DNA from 2 places in the Arthrobacter sp. Helios genome. Region 2 is predicted to be linked to the other one. Evidence: riboswitches for the same ligand, from Rfam matches in the RefSeq annotation. Region 2 holds a riboswitch; the other holds the start of a gene.
What was found. A riboswitch is a leader RNA that binds a small molecule or an ion and turns the genes downstream of it on or off. The one in region 2 is predicted to bind cyclic di-AMP.

Region 1: it holds a riboswitch for cyclic di-AMP, as region 2 does, so the genes downstream of both, ArtHe_RS00470 (NlpC/P60 family protein) here and ArtHe_RS05570 (LysM peptidoglycan-binding domain-containing protein) in region 2, are expected to answer to the same signal.

Annotation. Positions count from the first base shown of each region.
Region 1 is NZ_CP095402.1:103,682-110,996, reverse strand. Features, by position in the region: gene ArtHe_RS00500 (FdhF/YdeP family oxidoreductase) at 1-959, shown strand, start outside; gene ArtHe_RS00495 (molybdopterin molybdotransferase MoeA) at 910-2,190, opposite strand; gene ArtHe_RS00490 (DUF6457 domain-containing protein) at 2,199-2,483, opposite strand; gene ArtHe_RS00485 (NTP transferase domain-containing protein) at 2,527-3,201, opposite strand; gene ArtHe_RS00480 (HNH endonuclease) at 3,201-3,698, opposite strand; gene ArtHe_RS00475 (NlpC/P60 family protein) at 3,934-4,698, opposite strand; gene ArtHe_RS00470 (NlpC/P60 family protein) at 4,727-5,521, opposite strand; cyclic di-AMP (ydaO/yuaA leader) riboswitch at 5,526-5,713, opposite strand; gene ArtHe_RS00465 (M23 family metallopeptidase) at 5,808-6,575, opposite strand; cyclic di-AMP (ydaO/yuaA leader) riboswitch at 6,579-6,792, opposite strand; gene ArtHe_RS00460 (metal-dependent transcriptional regulator) at 6,938-7,315, opposite strand, start outside.
Region 2 is NZ_CP095402.1:1,250,542-1,257,856, forward strand. Features, by position in the region: gene ArtHe_RS05550 (methionine ABC transporter ATP-binding protein) at 1-19, shown strand, start outside; gene ArtHe_RS05555 (ABC transporter permease subunit) at 20-679, shown strand; gene hrpB (ATP-dependent helicase HrpB) at 741-3,386, shown strand; gene ArtHe_RS05565 (CarD family transcriptional regulator) at 3,439-3,951, opposite strand; gene ArtHe_RS05570 (LysM peptidoglycan-binding domain-containing protein) at 4,307-5,200, opposite strand; cyclic di-AMP (ydaO/yuaA leader) riboswitch at 5,204-5,370, opposite strand; gene ArtHe_RS05575 (MBL fold metallo-hydrolase) at 5,683-6,345, shown strand; gene ArtHe_RS05580 (DUF1508 domain-containing protein) at 6,610-6,711, shown strand; gene ArtHe_RS05585 (hypothetical protein) at 6,695-7,138, opposite strand; gene ArtHe_RS05590 (hypothetical protein) at 7,148-7,315, opposite strand, start outside.

The DNA.
Region 1 (7,315 bases), 1.1 Mb from region 2:
AGGTCCGCGTATTTATGGCCATGGGCGGGAACTTCATCCGGGCCACGCCGGACTCCGACGTCACGGAAGAGGCCCTGCGCAACACCGCACTGACCGTGCAGGTATCGACGAAGCTGAACAAGTCACACCTGGTTCACGGGCGGCGGGCGCTGATCCTGCCGGCACTTGGCCGCACGGACAGGGATGCCCAGGCCGGCGGCGACCAGCGGGTCACCGTGGAGGACTCCATGAGCGCGGTCCACGCCTCCCAGGGCAGGCTGGACCCGCCCGGGCCGCAGGTACGGTCGGAGGTCGCCATCGTGTGCGAGCTCTCCGAGCGGCTTTTCACCGGGACCCGGGCTCCGTTCCGCTCGAACGCCCCGAAGCTGGACTGGATCGCCGCCCGGGCTGACTACTCGGTGATCCGCCGCCACATCGAAAACGTGATCCCGGGCTTTGAAGGATTCGAAGGCAAGCTCAAGCGCGGCGGCGGAGGATTCGTGCTCCCCAACGGCCCGCGGGACGGCCGCAAGTTCGCCACGGCCACCGGTAAGGCCCGTTTCACGGCAAATGAGCTGCAGTACCCGAAGGTTCCCGAAGGCAGGCTCATCCTGCAGACACTGCGTGCACATGACCAGTACAACACCACGATCTACGCCAAGGACGACCGTTACCGCGGCATCTACGGCGGGCGCCGCGTTGTGTTCGTCAACGCCGAGGACCTGGCTGCGGCCGGCCTTCAGGACGGAGACCTGGTCGACATGGTCTCGGAGTACGAGGACGGCGTGGAGCGCAGGGCAGAGGGTTTCCGGGCCGTCGCCTACAGCACGCCCGTCGGCTGTGCTGCCGCCTACTACCCGGAGGCGAACGTGCTGGTGCCGCTGGACTCCGTCGCCGATGTCAGCGGCACCCCCACCTCCAAGTCGGTGATTATCCGGCTGGAGCCTGCCGCACCTGCCATGGCAGGGGAAGCGCGGTAACTGTCTCATCCGCGGTGCAGCCGGCTTCGGGGATCACCATTACGGCGTCGGCGTCCGCCAGGCCGCGGAGCATCCCGGAACGGTAATACTGCGACGGCACGGAGCGTCCGTCCTGGATCCGGCTCGGAACCAGCCGGGTCCGGCCGGGCAGCGGATCGATGTCGACGCCGGCCAGGACGTGGCGCTCCCTGGGGAACTCCTCACCCCGCAGCCCGGCCAGCAGCGGCTGCAGCACGGTGAACACTGCCATCATGGCAGCGAGGGGGTTCCCGGGCAGCGCCACAACGAACCGTCCGTCCGGCAGGCGGGCCAGCAGGGTGGGATGGCCGGGACGCATCGCGATCCCGTCGATCAGCAGTTCAGCATCAACTTCGCTGAGCGCACGCCGCAGATGGTCTGCAGCGGAGGTCCCCGTGCCGCCGGTGGTCACCAGCACGTCCCCGGAGGACATGGCCAGCGATGCTTCGTCGACGGCGTCGGTGCTGAGCGCGGCAATAACGTCGTCCAGCCGGTCGGCGAGGCGGCAAACGGCGTCGACCCGGCCTCCCAGCATGCCGATCAGCTGCGGCATCTGCGGCCCGAAAGTGTCCCGGACCTGGCCCGAGTCCGGCAGCCCGGCTTCGATCACTTCATCACCGGTCAGCAGCAGGGACACGCGCGGAGCACGCAGCACTGGCAGGGTGTCGTGACCGCAGACAGCGGCCAAGGCAATATGCGCCGGGTTCAGGACTGTCCCGGCAGGAATGACGGTCTCCCCCGCTGCTGCTTCTTCTCCTGCCGGCCGGATGTGCTCTCCCGGGCGTGGCTCGTCGCTCCGGGCCGAGGGCCCCGGAACCAGTGTTGCGGGTTCCTCCGTGCTCAGCTGGCCGTGTTCTGAACGCAGGACGGCTTCTCCTCCCGCAGGAACCAGTCCGCCGGTAAGGATGGGTACCGCTTCGCCGGGCTGCAGCGGCCGGCGGCCCGACTCTTTGTGGATCTGCCAGCGTTCGTGCTCGGGTTCCTCGGAGCTGACGATTTTCCAGGGCGGCGGGCCGGCCACGGCCCAGCCGTCCATGGCCGAGGAGGCATAGTGCGGAACCGGCTGGAGAGCGGGGGCATCCACCGCCAGGGTCAGCCCCAGTGCCTCCGCGAGCGGGACGGTCTCAAACGGCAGCGGACGGGCCGCTGCGTAGGCCGCTTTGCGGGCCTGGTCCCAGGAGGTGTTGGGCTGCAGCGGAAGGATTACCGGCACCGGCCCGTTCACTTGCCTGCCTCCGGAGCGGCGGCGTCGCATTCCCGTTGGGCCGCGCGGATAGCCGCGCGCATGGCGAGGTTCTCGTCGGCTTGTCCGCTGCCCGCGGCCAGGCCGGCGGCGAGGCCCGCGATGAACGTCGTCAGCGGCGCCGCTGGACGGACAACGTTATGGGCTGCTGCCGCCGCGAGGTCCAGGACGGCGTCAATGTCGACTGCTGTTCCCTCAAGCTCCAGGGACCGCAGCAGCTGCTGCGTCCAGGCCTCAAGCGTTTCCTGCTGGCTTCCCATCATGGCTCCTTTTGTTCCTGGGCGTCGCTGCGGAACCGGCAGGGTCTCAGGCAGTGCGGTTGCCCGGCCTGATCCCCCACTTTCCGGCATCAGCCCAGGTGTCCACATCAGCGGTGCTTCCCTCCGGCACGGCAACCACTCTCCACTGCACCCTAGCAAGGAGGCGGAACATTGATAGATTCTCCAGGCTGCCGGGCTGTCCGCCCACGGCAGTGCGCAAGTCGCCGGTCCGGTACAGGGCTGCCAGGGGCTGCAGTGAACCGCTGCTGTCCTTCGCCATGATGGACTGGCCTGCTTCACCGGCGGCCTCGGCAAGAAGCGCCCGGACAGCGCCGCCGGCGTCGGGCATGTCGCATGCCAGCACCAGGGTCCAGGGCGGCGCCGGATCGCCGGCACCGGGGACAGGCTCAGCGCTCCCGGCGGTATCGGTGCCGTAGAGGGCGGTCACGGCAGCCCCGACGGCGGCAGCGGGACCCGCGAAGGCCGGCTCCTCGCGGACAAAGAAGCAGTGCGGGGGTACGGCGTGCAGGGCAGCTTCCAGCTGTGCGGGCCCGGCGATGGCGACGCTGCGGGCCTGGCGGACAGTGCCCAGCGTGCGTTCGAGCAGGGTTTGTCCGTCAATCCGGAGTTCGGCCTTGGGCACTCCACCCAGCCGCGAGGACCTCCCGCCGGCAAGGATGATGGCGTTGAAGGCGGGTGGCTGGGCGGCGGCAGGCGCCATCAGGCAGCCGTATCGCCGAGGAAAGGACTCCATTGCGCCGCCGGCTGTTCGAGTTCACGGATCTGCCAGCGGGCACCGATCGGCGGCCGTGGCGTAAACCGCAGCTTCCAGCCGAGCTGGTTCAATGTTTTGTCCCCCTTGTTGTTGTTGCAGCGCAGGCAGCACGCGACCAGGTTCTCCCAGCTGTCTTCACCACCCCGGGATTTGGCCACTACGTGGTCCACGGTCGATGCCTGTTTGCCGCAGTAGGCGCAGGAATGACCGTCGCGCCGCAGGACCCCCCTGCGGGTGGCAACGGTCTCCGCACGGTAGGGAATGTTGACGTAGCGGTTTAGCAGGATGACCGAGGGCCGTCCAAAAACATCGGCCGGGCTGACCACCGGCACGCCGCTCTCGGCCAGCACGCTCGCTTTCCCGGTCAACACCAGGACCAGCGCGCGCCGGAAGGTGACAACTGCCAGCGGTTCGTAGCCCGCATTCAGAACCAGCGTTCGCATGCACGTTCCTCTTCGCCTGCCCGCGGGCCCGGCGAGAGAAAAAGTTCACCGGCACACTGCGGTACTTCGAATCTTCATTGCAAGGGTAAGCCGGGACCGGGGATTCCCGCTATTTATCGGCCGCGAAACTCCGGATGCGCTGCACCCCTGTGTGCCGGAAGCAGCAGGAAACAACAAAGGACCCTCCCACAGGGGAGGGTCCTTTGGCGAACTGTGTCAGGTTCTGGGTTTGCTGCTAGCCGCCTACGCGGATGTATACGCCGCCGGAGCCAAGCTCGGCCGGAGCAACAACCGTCTGGTTGCCGAAGAAGCCACCGTGGACGGCCTGTCCGTTGCCCACGTAGACAGCAATGTGGGCCATGCCCATGCCGCCGTCTGCGTAGTAGATCAGGTCGCCGGGAATTGCTTCAGCGGCACTCAGGGTGCGGCCGAGGGAGAGGTAACCCGCCGGCCATCCGTGGAAGTTGATCCCAGCTGCTGCCAGCGCGTTTGTCGCGAGCATGGTGCAGTCCTGCATCACGCCGAGCTGGGCGTAGGCAGCTGCTGCGATGGTGGCGGCGGTCCCGGAGGAGGCAGCCGGGGCAGCGGAAGCCGCCGGAGCGGCCGCTGCCTGGGCCGTTGCCGCCTGGGCCGGAGCATCGGCTGCAGGGGTGTTGATTTCCTGCGACTGCACGGTCACGGTCTCGGCTACAGGCGCTTCGGCCACAATAACGCCCGGGACCGGAGCGAACTTGAGCTCAGGGCCTACGGCATCTGCGGGAACCTGCAGCGGAATGGAGGACAGATCCAGCTTGCTGGTCTGCACATCGCGGGACAGTTCCGGTGCCGCAGCATTTGCGGCGACGCCGGTGCTCAGCACCAGCCCGGAGGCGGCGGCGATAACGGCGGCCTGGCGGCCCACCGTTCCCGCATTGGAAGTGACGGCGTCGGCCAGTGCAGTCAGCGAGCTGGTGCGCTGGACGGGCGCACGGTGACGGGCGCGCTCAGTTGTCGAGGTCATGACGGTGTGCTCCGTTTATCTGGCAGCGTCAGCTGACGCGGACGAAGCTTGCGCCGGGAAGGTCGGACAGGGAGTGGAGGCCGGTGTTCATGCCGTTGAGGCCACCGCTGATGACCTGGCCGTTGCCGACGTAGATCGCGACGTGCCCACCGGTGATAACCAGGTCTCCGGCCTGCGGGGTGCCAACTACGGAGCCGAAGGCGTAGAACTGGCTCGGGGCGAGGTCACCAACGGACTTGCCGACGGAGCGCAGGGCCTTTTCGACCATTGCGGTGCAGTCCTGCGCCACGCCGATCTGTGAGTAAGCGGAGGCAACCAGGCCTGCAGCAACGCCGCTGGCGCTGACTTCGGGAGCAGCTGCTGCCGGTGCGGAGGAGGCGGTGGTGACGCCGGAAGCGGCCGGTGCCGGTGCGGCTGCGGCCTGCTGGGCGGCGTATGCCTCCTGCTGGGCGGCAACAGCAGCAGCGGCTTCTTCTGCCGCGGCAAGCTCGGCTGCTGCAATCTGTGCGCGGGTTTCGGCCCCGGAGAGCGATCCCGCAAGGGGAGCTACCGGAAGGTCGAAGGGTGCCTGCTCGGAGACCGTCACGGTCCCGTTGGAGGTCACAACGTTGAGGGGAGTTGATTCAAGGGCCTGGCGGTCGGTGGAAACCGGTGCGGCCTGTGCCGGCAGGCCAGCGGCCAGAACAAGGCCGGAAGCTGCGACGACGACGGCGGCCTGGCGGCCGACGGTACCTGCGTTGGCGGTTACGGCCTTGGAGAAAGCCGTAAGCGGGCTGGATTGAACCGAGGCAGCACGATGGCGGCCGGAATTGATTGATGACACAGTTTTTGCCTCTCCCAATGCCTACGAGGTGAGCTGTCGGATTCGGATGGGAGTCACCCGGTTGCTGGACCGCTAAGTCCGGCAACTTAACCCCTAGGGCTTCTTGCGAAACCCGAAATTGGTTCCCCCGCCTCTGCCATGCGATTTTGCGAACGGATCTCAAACGGTGGCAGAGCTCGGCGATCTGTTTGAGAGTGCCTGATCTTTGGCCAATCAGGCACGGTGACGAGAATATAACAACATCAAGGAAATGTCACGCTCAGGTCACGAAAGGGTGTTGGAGCGGTCACAACCAGCCGAGAGGGTCGACAGGCGTGCCGTTTACGAGTACCTCAAAATGCAGGTGACAGCCCGTGGAGGCGCCCGTGGTGCCGCTGGCTCCCACCAGGTCCCCGCGCTGGACTTCGTCGCCCACAGAGACGCTGATGGCCGACAGGTGGTTGTAGGTGGTTTCCACACCGTTGCCGTGGTCCACCACCACACGGTTCCCTCCGCCGTAGGCATGCCAGCCGGCAGACTTGACCTTGCCGCTGGCGGCGGCGCTGACTTCCGTGCCGCAGGCCGCGGCGAAGTCCTGCCCGGTGTGCAGCTCGCCTGCTGCTCCGGTGATCGGGCTGACCCGGTACCCGAAGGAAGAGGTCTGCACCAGTTCGGAGTCCAGCGGAGTGGCGAGAGTGCCCTGCGCGGCTCCCGGCGTGACGTCCGTGCCGGCGACAGTGAGTCCCTGCAGTTTCGCATCCGGATCGAACTTGCTGGTCAGTGCGGCCCGGTCAAACTCCACGGTGGCGTTGGGATCAGCCGAAACCGGGGCCGGAGCCGCGGCGGGCTCCTGTGCCGGCAGAGGATCCACGGCCGCCGCGGTCGTCGGAAGCGCAACGGTCAGCACCAGCCCGGAGGCGGCAGCGGTGATGGCAAATTTCTGGGCTGATCCCCCCAGCGGGCGGCGGACAGGTTCAGCGCGGCGCCGGCCCGTGGACCCGGCGGCAGCGCGTTGACGCAGTGGAGCGGCCGAGGTTTCGGCCCTGCGCCTGCCCGAAGCAGTGTGCTTCGACAAGTGGTTCCCTCTCTACAAAGCCTGCGAAGTTAGCTGTCGGATTCGAGTAGAGAACTCGGCCCACGACGCACAGGGGTATCTGCTGTGCGGATACTCCTGCGCTGCTCGGAGGCTTCACCCCAAGGCAGTGCTGCCACTGCCGGTTGATGGGTCCTCCGCCCCTGCCTGCGAACGGTTGCACCTGCGGTCCAGTGGCAGGGTTAGGCTGTCGGACCGGTGAACGGTGTTGTTGCTGTAGTCAGATGTCACTATAGGGGAAAAATGCTAAAAGATACCATTCCGTTACCGACGGCCAGGCGCCGGCGCAGCCGGCGCTGGCCGCTGCCGGTGAATGGCTGCGGGTTCCGGCGGCAGTGGACCGGCTAGGCCGGTCCGGTGACAAAAACGTGCGCCGCGACTTCGGTGGGCAGCTCCAGCGCACCTTCAATCCCGGGAACACGGACGGAAATGTAGCCTCCGACCACCTCGGCGGTGATCGTGGCACCGGGCCGCAGCCCGGCCTCATCCAGCTGTGCCAGCAGCTCCGGGTCAACCTGGATCGGTTCGGCGAGACGCAGCAGGTTCATCTGCGCCCCGGGGGTGGCTGCACTGACTGCGGAGACCAGGTCCGTGTAGCCGGCGGCCGGGGCCAGGGCGGTGGTTCCACCCAGCGCTTCCAGGCCCGGGATGGGGTTGCCGTACGGCGACTCCGTGGGCTGCCCCAGCAGGTCATAGAGCCGGCGCTCGACGCGCTCACTCAT
Region 2 (7,315 bases):
GGTAACGGAGCTGAGCTGAATGGAAGAACTGATTCCCCTGACGCCCCAGCTGTGGACGGCCGTCGGAGAAACCCTCTACATAGTGGGCCTGAGCCTGCTGTTCGGCGGAGTGGGCGGACTGCTGATCGGCCTGGGCCTTTACACCACCCGCAGCGGAGCGCTGCTGGCGAACCGGGCGGTCTTCGGTACCCTGAACGTGCTGGTGAATGTCTTCCGCCCCATTCCCTTCATCATCTTCCTGCCCGCGGTCCAGCCACTGGCCCGGTCGATCACGGGCAGCGGAATTGGCAACAACGCGATCATCTTCACCCTGTCCCTTGCGGCGGCGTTTGGCATCAGCCGGATCGTGGAGCAGAACCTGCTGACCGTGCAGCCCGGGGTCATCGAAGCAGCCCGCTCCGTGGGGGCAGGGCGGCGCCGGATCATCCTGACCATCCTGATTCCCGAGGCGCTGGGCCCGCTCATCCTGGGCTACACGTTCGTTTTCGTGGCGTTGGTGGATATGTCGGCGGTGGCCGGTTACGTGGGCGGCGGGGGCCTGGGCACCTTTGCGATCCAGTACGGCTACCGGCAGTTCAACCCTGTGGTGACCTGGGCCGCCGTTGCCGTGATTATTGTGCTGGTCCAGCTGGTGCAGTTCCTGGGTAACCAGGCGGCGCGGAAGGCGCTGCGGCGCTAGCGCACGGGACGGGCCGCCCCCCGGCGTCACCCCGGGCGGAAGCGCAGGAGAGAATAGTGGGGTGAGCACCCCACGGCCGGCTACCGGTCCACTCCCGGATGGACCCTTCGACCTGTCCCGGCTCGGCCGGGGACTGGTGTTTGCCGCCTCGCTTCCGGATCTCGCCCTGACGCTGGATCCGGCTGACGGCGGCCGCACCGCCGTTGTGCAGGCACCGCCCGGCACCGGCAAAACCACCCTGGTTCCGCCGCTGGTGGCAAACCTCACCAGCGCCGGACCAGGCAGGGTCATTGTCACGCAGCCCCGCCGGGTGGCCGCCCGGGCTGCCGCCCGCCGGCTGGCCGCGCTCGATAATTCCAGCGTGGGCGAAGCTGCCGGTTATACCGTGCGCGGCGAACGCCACACCGGGCCGGGAACCATCGTGGAGTTCGTGACTCCCGGTATCCTGCTGCGCCGGCTGCTGGCTGATCCGGCATTGGAGGGCACCGCCGCCGTCGTGCTTGACGAGGTCCATGAACGGGGCCTGGAGACCGACCTGCTGGTAGGCCTGCTGGCTGAGGTGCGGCAGCTGCGGGAGGACCTGGTGCTCGTCGCGATGTCCGCGACCCTGGACGCCGCCCGCTTTGCCTCGCTGATCGGCGGTCCGGACGGGCCCGCCCCGGTGATTGACTGCCCCTCCGCGCTCTACCCGCTCGAGGTGCGCTGGGAACCCCCGGCTGCCCGGCGGCTGGATGAGCGCGGCGTGACCCGGACATACCTCAGCGAACTGGCGCGGACCGCCGCGGCGGGGCACGCCCGGGCGCTGGCGGCCGACCCGCAGGCGGATGCCCTCGTGTTTGTGCCGGGTGCCCGCGAAGTGTCCGCTGTCGCGTCCAGTCTGCGGCAGGCGGCCGGCGCAGCCGTCGATGTCCTGGAACTGCACGGGCAGGTGCCGGCAGCGGAACAGGACCGCGCCGTCTCGGGCCGGCCGGCAGGCGCCCGGCCGCGCATCATCGTGTCCACCTCGCTCGCTGAGTCTTCCCTGACCGTGCCGGGCGTCCGCCTGGTGGTGGACTCCGGACTCTCCCGCGAACCGCGGCGGGACGCCGCCCGCGGAATGTCTGGCTTGGTGACCGTGAGCTGCTCGCGGGCCTCGGCGCAGCAGCGGGCCGGGCGGGCTGCCCGGCAGGGCCCGGGGACCGTGATCCGGGCCTATCCCGAGGCAGCTTATGCCGCAGCGCCGGCGCAGCAGACGCCGGAAATCGCCACGGCTGACCTCACCGCCGCAGCCCTGCTCCTGGCCTGCTGGGGGACTCCCGGCGGGCGCGGACTGAACCTTCCCGAACCGCCGCCGCCGGCTGCAATGGCCGACGCCGAGGCTGAGCTCCGCGCGATCGGCGCCGTTGACGAGGAAGGCCGGGCCACGGCGTCCGGCCGTGCCCTGGCCCGCATTCCGGTTGATCCGCCGCTTGCCCGTGCGTTGGTGGACGGGGCCCCTGTTCTCGGAGCCCGGGCCGCGGCCGAAGTGGCCGCCATGGTGTCCGGAGACCTCCGCGCTCCGGGGGCGGATCTGGTCCGGCAACTGGCCAGGCTCCGCTCCGGCGCGGATCCGGGGGCGCGGGCCTGGTCCCGGGAGGCGCGGCGGCTCGAACGGTTTGCCGTGGAGCCGGCGGGCGGGGGCGTTTTGCTGGACCACCGGCTGGAACCCGGCGAGGCAGTCGGATTCATCATTGCACTGGCTTTCCCCGCCCGTGTAGCGCGCCGGGTGGCTGGGAGCCCGGGGGAGCAGTACCTCCTGGCCTCCGGAACGCGTGCCGGGCTGCCGCCGGACAGTCCGCTGCGGGGCTCCGAATGGCTTGCCGTCGCCGACGTCACCCGGGCCGAGGGCCGCGCAGCCGCGGGCACCGGCGCCGTCATCCGCGCAGCAGCACCGCTGGAGGCAGGGACGGCTGAGGCGGCGGCCGCGCATCTGCTCACGGAGAGTGTCTTAGCTGAATTTGCCGGCGGGCGAGTGAACGCACGGCGGGAGCGCCGGCTCGGCGCCATTGAATTGGTTTCCACACCGGTCCGCGCGACGGCGGCCCAGGGCAGGGCCGCCGTCGCAGCCGCGCTCGATGCCAAGGGCCTGGCACTGATTGGCTGGTCCCCGGCGGCAGAGACCCTGCGCCGGCGGCTGGCCCTGCTGCACCGTGAACTTGGCTCACCGTGGCCCGATGCCTCCGAACCGGCGCTCCTGGAACGCCTGGATGAATGGCTCGGACCGGAGCTGGATGCGCTGGCCTCAGGAGAACGCGCCGCCGGAATCGATCTGGCTGAGCCGCTGCGGCGGCTGCTGCCCTGGCCGGAGGCCGCGCGGCTGGATGAACTGGCTCCGGAACGGCTGCAGGTGCCCAGCGGCTCCAGGGTGCGGGTTGCCTACCCGGAACCTGACGACGACGGCGGGCGGCCGGTGGTGGCCGTCAAACTCCAGGAATGCTTCGGCTGGGCAGGGTCGCCTACCCTCGCCGGCGGCCGGGTCAGGGTACTGTTCCATCTGCTTTCCCCGGCTGGCCGGCCGCTGGCTGTCACCGACGACCTGGCCTCTTTCTGGGCTGGTCCCTACCACCAGGTGCGTGCGGAGATGCGCGGGCGTTACCCGAAGCATCCCTGGCCGGAAGATCCCTGGTCCGCCGCCGCAACGGCACGGACCAAGGCCGGATCCCAGGGCGGGTTCCGGGCGCCGGGCTGACCCGTCTCCGGAAGTGGCTGCCGGTAGCCCGACTCCGGCGGTGATCCGGAGCTTAGGTAACCGGTTCGGCCAGTGAGGTGCCCGAACCGGCCCAGACGCCGTCGAGCACCGCCGAGGCTTCTTCTTCGCTGACTCCCAGGGACAGCGAGATCTCGGTGAGCAGCGGCCGGCGGGCATGCCGGAGCATGTCCCGCTCAGCGTGGGAGAGTCCCTTGTCCAGGGAACGCAGGGTGAGGTTGCGGACCACGCGGGCTACGTCTGCGATCCGCCCGCTGGCGAGCAGCTCCGTGTTTTCCTTGAAACGCCGTGACCACTGGGACTCCTCGGCGTCCGCGGCAGCCCTGAGGATTTCCATGAGTTCTTCCAGCTGCGGTGAATTCAGGACCGGGCGCAGCCCCACATCCTGGGCCTTGGCGGTGGGAACCCAAACCTCAAGCTTGTTGGCATGCACTTCAAGTACCAGGTACTCGTTCTCGACGCTGCGGATCTTGCGGCTGGCCAGACGGCGGATAGTGGCCGGGCCGTGGTGGGGGTGGACTACGGTTTGACCTACGTTAAACGTCAATGTGTTTACCTCTGGCTGGATCGAAGCCGGGCCCGGCAGCCGCGGACCGCTGCACTGTGCAGGGGCCTGTGTGGGACGCTCGTCCCGCCACTTGCCCGGATTCCGGTGACAGTCGTGACGGAAGCGCGGCCGTGGGCGCTCCACATGGGTGAAAGCGCCGGAAAGCCGCGGGTCTGACCTGACTATTATTTCACGACTTGCTGGGTGTGGTCCCCGAACCCGGGGGACACTTCGGTGAGCGGTTCCGGGTGAGAGGTCCGGTGGGAGCCACAGAGCCGCATAACAGAAGCACCCCACCTGTTCCCAGGCGGGGTGCTTCTCGAACCAGCGGACCGGACCGTCCGCGGCGGTTCAGTTATGCGCGGTAGTAAACCGGGCCGGAGCCGACGTTCACGGACTGGATAACGGTCTGGTTGCCGTTCCAGCCACTGTGGATGGCCTGTCCGTCGCCGATGTAGATGGCGATGTGGGCAAAGCCCATGCCGCCGTCGGCGTAGTAGACCATGTCGCCGGGCTGGGGATCAGACACCGGGGAGCCGTAAGCGGCAAGCTGGGCCGGAGCCAGGTCGCCAACCGAGTGGCCGGCGGCGCGGAGAGCCACCTCAACCAGCACGGTGCAGTCCTGGGCAGCACCGAGCTGCGAGTAAGCCGCATTCACCATGGTCTGGCCAATGGCGGAGGTGCCGACGCTGGGAGCAGCCGGGGTGACCTGGGTGCTCAGCGTGCTGTATTCCGTGTAGGTTCCCGGATCCGTGTACGTCGCAGCCGCAGGAGCAGCTTCGACCACGGCTGCGGTTTCCACCGGCGTGTAGGCGGCGGCGGGCTGGATGTCAGCCGTGCCGGCGTAGGTGATGACGTCGCCGGGGTAGATGATCGAGGACATCGACAGGCCGTTGAGCGCGAAGATGCTGTCCAGGGACACACCGTAGGTGGCGGCAATCTGGCCCAGGGTGTCACCCGCGACCACGGTGTGCGTGGATGCGGTTTCCACGGCCGGAGCCTCTGCCACGGTGACTGCGGCGGGAGCTGCAGCAGGAGCTGCGGCAGCTGCGGCAGCCGCCGGGGCGGGATCGTTGGCTACAACGCCGGCCTGGGCCGGGGCAGCCATGCCGAACATGAGCCCGGAGCCGGCAACGACGGCTGCGGCGGTTCCGCCGAAGGTGCGTGCCTTTGCCGGTGAGACCTGGGCGATAGTGGTCCAGATGTTGGAATTTGAGCGGTGGCGTCCGCGGTTCTTATTGATAGACAAGGAATTACCTCTCCCAATACCTGCGAGGTGAGCTGTCGGATTCGGATGGGAGTCACCCGGCCGCCGGACTGAACCGGTCGGCTTAACCCCAAGGATTCAAAGGATCCAAAAAATTGGGTCCCCCGCCCCTGCCGTCGTATTGCAAAAGGGGACCTTGGCCAGCGGCAGAGTTAGGTAACAAGCCAAGGACGCCGCATCAGTATCGCGGCATGCCAAGGACACTACATGGAATAGAGATTGCATTGCAATTCGGTAACGACACCGTGTTGCTGTTGTGTGCGGCCAGTCACTCTGCTAATGGGAAGTGTGCTTTCTTCTTTAGTCCCAGCAGCCACATTGGACCGGCCGCGCGCTGCGGCCCGCGCTGCTGTTTGGAGAGGGTCCTTCCGGGGTGGGAGCCGGGGATTTTTGCGGAACGCGGCGACGGATGCCGGAGTGCGGGAATACGCTGGAAGGGCCGAATATCCAGCGAAGGAGGGGCCATGAGTGAGCAAGCCGGTGGCCGCGGACCGCAGCTTCCCGTTCAGGACGTGGTGCGCGAGGTAGTGATCCCAGCCGGCGTCGCCGGGCCGGATCAGCTGGTCATGGATGTGCGCTGTTATGCCGTAGCTCAACCGGAGGGAATAGTGGTGATTGACACAGGCATGCCGGACGCAGACGCGGGTATTGCTGCCGCCGTCGAAGCTTTGGGCGGGGATTGGTCAGATGTCCGCGACATCGTGCTGACCCACCTGCATATGGACCACGTTGGCTCCCTTTTTGCCGTCGCCGAACGGGCACCGCACGCCGCGATTTACGCCGGCGGGCCGGATTCCCCGGATATCCGGTCCCCGCGCCACGTAAGTCCCATCGGCGAAGGGGCCATGGTGCAGGATCTGGAAATCCTGGCTACCCCCGGCCATACGCCGGGGCATATCTCCCTTTTCCATGAGGGGACGGGAACGCTGTTTGTAGGGGATGCGGCCGGGTCATCGCATGGCCACGTGGTCCGGGGGCCCAGCGCATTTATGTCAGATGCCGGCCGGGCGGAGGAATCCCTGGAGCGGATTGCTGCTCTTGGGCCGGAACGCGTTCTCTTTGCACACGGCGCCGAGGTGGCCTCGCCTGCTGATGCGCTGGCGAGGATGATTGGCGGACCTCACTAACGCCCGGCCGCCGGCGGACCCGTTCTGAGGCCCCGCCGGCACTGGGCCGGTTCTGGGCCGGGCAGACCCGAAAGGGCACTGGGCGGGGCAGACCCGAAAGAATTGCGCCAGCCCTGCCATGCCGCATCCGCGGCGCGTACCATTCCGGATACCGGCTCATCTGCAATCGAGTAGAGCGAGGCAGTCAAGGCAGGAAAATTCGAGGTTTACCAGGACAAGGCCGGCGGGTTCAGGTTCCGGCTTAAAGCGGGCAACGGAGAAGTCATTGCTTCCTCGTCGGAGAGCTATAAGTCCAAGGCGTCAGCGTTGAAGGGCGTGGAATCGGTCCGCTCCAATGCCGGGGCCGACATCACGGACCTGACATAGTTTCCGTTTCGCCCGCCGGCGCCATCGGCCGCGTGGTGAACCACCCGAACCAGGCGCCCGCCGCCGTCGTTACGACGGCGGCCACCGGCAGCAGCACGGTTACCGGTGTGCCCCCGGACGCTGAAACGCCCACATAGAGCAGCCAGCACACGGCCAGGACCACGCCCGCAGCAACCGCGTTAAAGCGCCGTGACTTCCCTGCGTCCGCGCTGAGGAAGGACACCACGCTTGCCGGGCAGGCAAAGGATGCGCCCAGTGCCGCGCCGCCGATGAGCGTCCAGAGGATGTAGCTCCCGAGGTCCTGGGACTCCACGGTCGACGCGTAGTTAATCTGGAAGTTCAGGATGGCCAGGGCCATGCCCGCCAGGGCGCCGATCGGAATGAGGAGAAAGACAGACCTGCGGGCCCGCGCCGGGGTATTGCTCATGGTGCAACTCTATCGCCGGTCCCACATCACCCAGCGCAGCAGGGAGTAGAGCAGCTGGGTGGCTCCGGGCATAAAGCCGGAACCGTGGTGGTACACCGGATCCATGGTCGTCACCAGCAGACGGGCCGGCTGATTAACGTCGTCCACGTACAGCAGGGCCCCGCTGTCGGTTCCGTC